Linked DNA regions of Aminobacter aminovorans. The protein of the gene in region 2 interacts with the protein of the main gene of each other region in a pairwise test. Links are inferred from orthologs where the notes say so. Each region holds a gene or a part of one and is shown on either strand. Other genes may lie near its edges.

The links.
Region 1: the proteins of secB (region 2) and secA interact in binary tests that used the Escherichia coli proteins (3 or more experiments, as listed by UniProt). The link is inferred for Aminobacter aminovorans from one-to-one orthologs.

What each region holds. Positions count from the first base shown.
Region 1 is NZ_UFSM01000001.1:1,578,732-1,582,346, forward strand. What follows is about bases 272-3,571. They hold secA (preprotein translocase subunit SecA), read right to left. Parts: upstream 3,196-3,571; coding sequence 472-3,195; downstream 272-471. Other genes in these bases: mgtE (magnesium transporter), read left to right, coding at 272-405; DY201_RS07835 (peptidylprolyl isomerase), read left to right, coding at 3,436-3,571. Also shown: more of mgtE, read left to right, coding at 1-271; more of DY201_RS07835, read left to right, coding at 3,572-3,615. UniProt on the Escherichia coli protein: Required for protein export, interacts with the SecYEG preprotein conducting channel.
Region 2 is NZ_UFSM01000001.1:746,320-749,454, forward strand. The notes cover bases 316-3,135. They hold secB (protein-export chaperone SecB), read left to right. Parts: upstream 316-1,388; coding sequence 1,389-1,883; downstream 1,884-3,135. Other genes in these bases: DY201_RS03600 (Tim44/TimA family putative adaptor protein), read right to left, coding at 316-588; DY201_RS03605 (FxsA family protein), read left to right, coding at 805-1,278; dnaQ (DNA polymerase III subunit epsilon), read right to left, coding at 1,953-2,660; coaE (dephospho-CoA kinase), read right to left, coding at 2,731-3,135. Outside these bases: more of DY201_RS03600, read right to left, coding at 1-315. UniProt on the Escherichia coli protein: One of the proteins required for the normal export of some preproteins out of the cell cytoplasm. It is a molecular chaperone that binds to a subset of precursor proteins, maintaining them in a translocation-competent state.

The DNA.
Region 1 (3,615 bases), 830 kb from region 2 along the record:
AATTCAGGCAGTCAGGCAAGCTCGTTGCTGATCCGGGCACTGGCGCTGCACGAAGTGCGCGTGAGCGATTGGTGGAAGGTGGCGCTGCGCGAGTTGCCGGCCGGCATCACGCTGGGGTCGATCCTGGGTGTCATCGGCATAGTCCGCATCGTCATCTGGCAGGTGCTCGGCCTCTACGACTACGGCCCGTACTGGCACCTTGTCGCGCTGACCATTGGGGCGACCCTCGTCGGCATCGTGACCTTCGGCTCGATGACCGGCTCGATGCTGCCGTTTGTCCTGAAGCGCCTCGGTTTCGACCCGGCAACCGCCTCGGCGCCGTTCGTCGCGACGCTCGTCGATGTCACCGGACTGGTGATCTATTTCAGCATCGCTCTGCTGATACTTCACGGCACGCTGCTGTAGCTGACAGCACAAATCAAAACGGCGGCCCACTGGGCCGCCGTTTTCATTCTCCGATCAATCTGCCTATCAGGCGAAGGTGCCGTGGCAGTGCTTGTACTTCTTGCCCGAACCGCAGGGGCAGGCTTCGTTGCGGCCGACGCGGCCCCAGGTCGATTGGTCGTTAGGGTCGCGATCCTCGGCGGCGACCACGCGGCTGTCCTGCAGGACGGCAACGGAGCCTTCGCCGAAATCGTCCTCGCCGGTTGTGCCGTCAATGTGGTGGCCATGCATCTCGGGTGCTTCCGGCGGCGGCGCGTCGGCGGCCTGGCGCACGAGTTCGACGCGCATCAACTGCGCGGTCACTGCCTGGCGCAGGTTGCCGAGCATTGCCTGGAACAGCTCGAAGGCCTCGCCCTTGTACTCGTTCAGCGGGTCGCGCTGGGCGTAGCCGCGGAAGCCGACGACCGAACGCAAATGGTCGAGATTGACCAGATGCTCGCGCCAGAGATGGTCGATGGTCTGCAGCACCACGGAGCGCTCGACATAGGTCATCACCTCGGGGCCGAAGCGCTCGGCGCGGTCGGCAGCCGCCTTGTCGGCTTCGGCGGTGATGCGGTCGCGCACTTCCTCTTCGGCGATGCCCTCTTCCTTTGCCCACTCTTCGATCGGCAGGTCGAGGTTGAGATACTGGATCACGCCTTCCTTGAGGCCTGCGACATCCCACTGTTCGGCATAGGCGTTTTCGGGAATGTGCTTGGAGACGAGATCCTCGATCACGTCATGGCGCATCTCGGCGACGGTATCGGTCAGGCTGGTCGCATCCATCAGCTCGATGCGCTGCTCGAACACCACCTTGCGCTGGTCGTTCGACACGTCGTCATATTTGAGCAGGTTCTTGCGGATGTCGAAGTTGCGCGCCTCGACTTTTTTCTGCGCCTTTTCCAGTGCCTTGTTGATCCAGGGGTGGACGATCGCCTCGTCTTCCTTGAGGCCCAGCTTCTGGAGCATGCCGTCCATGCGCTCGGAACCGAAGATGCGCATCAGGTCGTCCTGCAGCGACAGGAAGAACTTCGAGCGGCCCGGATCGCCCTGGCGGCCGGAGCGGCCACGCAGCTGGTTGTCGATACGGCGGCTTTCATGGCGTTCGGTGGCAAGCACGTAGAGGCCGCCGGCAGCCAGCGCCTTTTCCTTGAGACGGGCGACGTCCTCGCGGATCGCCTTCTCCTTGGCGTCGCGCTCAGGGCCGGCCGGCATGTCGGCCAGTTCCTCGGCAATACGCATGTCGGCGTTGCCGCCGAGCTGGATGTCGGTGCCGCGGCCGGCCATATTGGTGGCAATGGTGATCGAGCCCGGCTTGCCGGCCTGGGCGACGATCGAGGCTTCGCGCTCGTGGTGACGGGCGTTCAGCACCTCGAAATTCTTGAAGCCATCCTTGCGCAGCCGTTCTGCCAGCTGCTCGGATTTCTCGATCGAGGTCGTGCCAACCAGCGTCGGCTGGCCCTTGGCGTTGGCTTCCTTGATCTCGCGGACGATTGCCTTGTACTTCTCCTCGACCGTCCGGTAGACCTCGTCGTCCTCGTCGATGCGCTTGACGGGCAGGTTGGTCGGAACCTCGGTGACGTCGAGATTGTAGATGTTGCCGAACTCTTCGGCTTCCGTCAGTGCCGTACCGGTCATGCCGGCGAGCTTTTCATACATACGGAAGTAGTTCTGGAAAGTGACAGAGGCCAGCGTCTGGTTCTCGGGCTGGATCGCCACGTGTTCCTTGGCTTCCAGCGCCTGATGCAAGCCTTCCGAGAAGCGGCGGCCCGGCATCATGCGGCCGGTGAACTCGTCGATGATGACGATTTCGTTGTCCTTGACGATGTAGTCCTTGTCTTTCTGGAACAGGCGATGCGCCTTGAGCGCATTGTTGACGTGGTGGACCAGCGCGACGTTTTCGATGTCGTAGAGCGACTCGCCCTTGAGCAGCCCCGCCGCGCGCAGCAGGTTCTCCATCTTCTCGGTGCCCTCTTCGGTGAAGATGGCGGTCTTCTGCTTCTCGTCGACCTCGTAGTCGGACGGAACCATCTGCTGCATGAAGGCATCGACAGTGTTGTACATTTCCGAACGGTCCTCGAGCGGACCGGAAATGATCAGAGGCGTGCGCGCCTCGTCGACCAGGATCGAGTCGACTTCGTCGACGATCGCAAAGAAGTGACCGCGCTGCACCATCTGGGCGCGCTCGTACTTCATGTTGTCGCGCAGGTAGTCGAAGCCCAGTTCGTTGTTGGTGGCGTAGGTGATGTCGCAGGCGTAAGCCGCGCGGCGCTCTTCGTCGGACAGGCCGTGCACGATGATGCCGACCGACAGGCCTAGGAACCTGTAGAGACGGCCCATCCATTCGGCGTCGCGGCGGGCCAGGTAGTCGTTGACGGTAACGACATGCACGCCCTTGCCGGTCAGAGCGTTGAGGTAGACGGGCAGGGTGGCGACGAGCGTCTTGCCTTCGCCGGTGCGCATCTCGGCGATGCCGCGACCGTGCAGCACCATGCCGCCGATCATCTGGACGTCGAAGGGACGCATGCCGAGCGCGCGCTTGGCGCCTTCGCGCACCGTGGCGAAAGCCGGGACCAAAAGATCGTCGAGCGAGGCGCCGTTGGCGATCTCCTGGCGGAACTGCTCGGTCCGCGCCCGAAGCTGGTCGTCGGTCAGCGCCTGCAGTTCATTTTCCAGAGCGTTGATCGCTTCCACCCGGGGCCGGGTCGACTTGACGCGGCGGTCGTTGGAGGAACCGAAAATCTTACGGGCGAGACCGCCGAGACTGACCATCAAGTGGTCCTTTCAATTCGAATGAAGCCGACTGTCCGCCGGCCGAACCTGCCGGGGAACGTAAGGTGGCAGACTCAACACGAAAAGCGCCCGGAAAAACCCTTCTGGACGCGAAGACGATGGACAGATAAGAGGGGGCACAACTTATGTCAACGTTGCAGCGAGCCTGCCGGAGACGCCAAATTCCGCCACATTCAGGTTGATTTGGAAGTGCGGTCATCACCCCACCGGAGAGTTTAGATGTCTTTTTCGTTCCGTAGCGCCTCGCTTGCCCGCGTCGGGCTTGCCGCCGGACTTGTGGCGCTGTCGTCGCTGCCGCTGGTTGCACAGGAAACAGCACCTGCACCCCAGGCCGCTGCCCCCGCAGCCGCTGCCGTCGATCCGAATGCGATCGTGGCGACGATCAACGGCGAGAATGTC
Region 2 (3,135 bases):
AGCCTTGTCGCGGGTCGCCGAAATCAGCTCCGAGACGATACGCAACGTCACATGTGCCTCACCGCCCTTCATCTCGGCCGAGACGATGTCGGCCTTGTCGATGCCGACGAAGGAGGACTGGATCTTCTCCGAACGGCCCTCGCGATCGGCGATGGCCGCGACGAAGCCGTCGAAGACTTCACGCGACAGGAGGTTCTTGAGCGTCTTGCGGTCACCGTCGGCATAGGCCATGACGATCATCTCGTAGGCCATCTTGGCGCCATCGACGAAGCCCTTGGGCTCGAAGGAAGCGTCGGCATCCTTGATGGCGCGCAGGCCCTTGTTCAGGTCGGTGCCCGGCTTGGCGAAAGCGTCGATCGCGACATAAGCATCGTCGGCAGCCTCGCCCGGAGCGCGCTTGCGCTGCGGCAGCGACACGACGTTCTCAGGCTTGCCATTGGCGTCCTGCGGCTTGCTGCGGGCTGCAGTGTAAGGATCGAAGGGGGGACGTTCGTTGCCAGTGCGGCGTCCAAGCACGTTACGCAGCTGAAAGAAGATCACGACCGCTGCGATCAGAAAGAAAATCGTGCCGAAATCGAAGAATTCCATATCTTCCGCCGATCCGTCCCTTGTTCGCGGCCGAAGCCAGCTTATGTGCCATTCGCCGGCGCCGCATCTGTGCCGCGCCCGTAGCCCTTGCATATAGAACGCATGCGCCAATCATTCAAATTAAAGGCGCAGCACCCTATCTAAAGATGTATGCACTATGCCTGTGACCGCATCTGGCTGTCACGTCAACTCAAACCGGACGGATCGACGCTCTTCATGCTGCCCCTCCTGCTCCTTGCCCTGCCTTTGCTCGAGATTGCCGGCTTTGTGGTGGTCGGCAGCGAAATCGGCGTGCTTGCGACAATCGGCCTGATCCTGCTCAGCGGCATCGTCGGGTCGATCCTGCTGCGCGTCCAGGGTTTCGGCGTCATGACCCGGATCCGCAAGGAAATGGATGCTGGCCGCGATCCTTCCAAGGAACTGGCCAATGGCGCGATGATCGTGCTGGCCGGCATCCTGCTTTTGATCCCGGGCTTCATCAGCGACATCATCGGCATCCTGCTGTTCCTGCCGCCGGTGCGGGCGCTGGCCTGGCGCTTTCTCAGCAAGCGGGTGCGCTTCAGCACCGACTTCGGCGGCTTTGCCCGCCGCGGCGGTCCGGCCGGTGGCAAAACCATCGACCTCGACGAGGATGACTTCACGCGCCAGCCTGACCCCAATTCGCCGTGGCGCTCGATCCGCGACGAGTAGTCGAAGGCTCCCCACGCCGGCAAAACCTTGTCTTGGCATGCCGAGCGTGCTAGCGAACCGCGGATTCCAATCCGGGCCGCTTCGCGGCCAAGCCAAGAGGACATGGGCTAATGGCCACGAATGAAGCGCCGGAAGGCGCCAACGGCAACGGTAATGCGCAGCAGCCCACGCTCAACGTGCTGGCGCAGTATGTGAAGGACCTTTCCTTCGAAAGCCCCGGCGCTCCGAATTCGCTGCGCGGCCGCGATAAGGCCCCTGGCATCAACATCAACGTCAACGTCAACGCCAACCCGATGACGGACAAGCAGTTCGACGTCAACCTGACGTTGAGCGCGAAGGCTGCCTTCGACAAGGATGTGCTGTTCAACGTCGAGCTGGTGTATGGCGGCGTGTTCCGCATCGACGGCTTCCCGCAGGAGCACATGCTGCCGCTGCTCTTCATCGAGTGCCCGCGCCTGCTGTTCCCGTTCGCTCGCCAGATCATTGCCGAAGCGACCCGCAACGGCGGCTTCCCGCCGCTTATGCTCGACCCGATCGATTTCGCCCAGATGTTCCAGCAGAAGATCGCCGAGGAACAGGCCGCTTCCAAGGTCAAGGTCAGCTAAGACTACGCCTTCAAGCGTTATCAATCGAAAGCCCGGCCTCTGCGCCGGGCTTTTTCGTTGGGGTCAGTTCTATTCGGCTGGTGAAAGCAGTTTGGCCCAAAGGGCCTTTTCACCAAGGCCGCCGACGAGCTTGTCGTGGGCGGCAAGTTCAGCCTCGGTCAGGCGCGGCGGCAACGGCTCGGGGCGTACGGCGACGACAATCTCGATCTGCCTCGTATTGCCGCCGCCATTGGCCGACGAGAAATTCTCCAGCACCAGCGCCGACTGCTTGCCGCCGATCAGTTCGATATAGACCTCGGCCAGAAGCTCGGAATCGAGCAAGGCACCGTGTTTGGTGCGGCGGCTGTTGTCGATACCATAGCGCCGGCATAACGCGTCGAGCGAGTTCGGGCCCATCGGATGCTTGCGGCGAGCAAGCGCCAGCGTGTCGATCAGGCGGTCGGGCTCGATCGCCGGCTGGTCGAGCCGGGCGAATTCGGCATTGATGAAGCCAATATCGAAAGTGCCGTTATGGGCGACAAGCTTGGCGCCATCGATGAACTCGATGAACTCGTCGATGATCTCGGGAAAAGTCGGCTTGCCCTCGAGGTCGGCGTTGGAGATGCCATGCACATCCTGCGCGTCCGGGTGAACCTGTCGCCCCTGCGGGTTGATGTATTTGTGGAAGGTGTTGCCGGTCGGAAAGCGATTGATCATCTCGATCGCGCCGATTTCGATCACGCGGTCCTCGCGGTTGTCGAGGCCTGTGGTTTCGGTGTCGAAAATGATCTCGCGCAAATGCTGATTCTCCTTGGCCGACAGCATGCCCTCCCGAGCAGCCGGCGAACAAGTGCGGCGATCAGCCTGCTTAGGGCTTACCCACCATCAATTGGGCAACGATGGCTTGAACTGCGGCCCGCGCCGGCTCCAGTCCATTGCCGGTGTCGACGATGTAGTCGGCAAGCTTGCGCTTTTCAGCGTCGGGAAGCTGCTTGGCGAGGATCGCCTCGAATTTCTGCTCGGTCATTCCCGGGCGCGCCAGAACGCGTTCGCGCTGGACATCGGCGGGCGCGGTGACAACCACGACCGCATCGACACGACCCCTGCCATTGGTCTCGAACAGAAGCGGGATGTCGAGGACGGCGATGGGCGCACCGGCTGCGCGGCTGCGCTCCAGAAAGGCGTTGGCGTCGGCACGAACGAGCGGATGGATGATGCTCTCAAGCTTCTTCAGCGCCGCGGTATCGCCCAGCACGTGGCGGGAAAGCTCGAT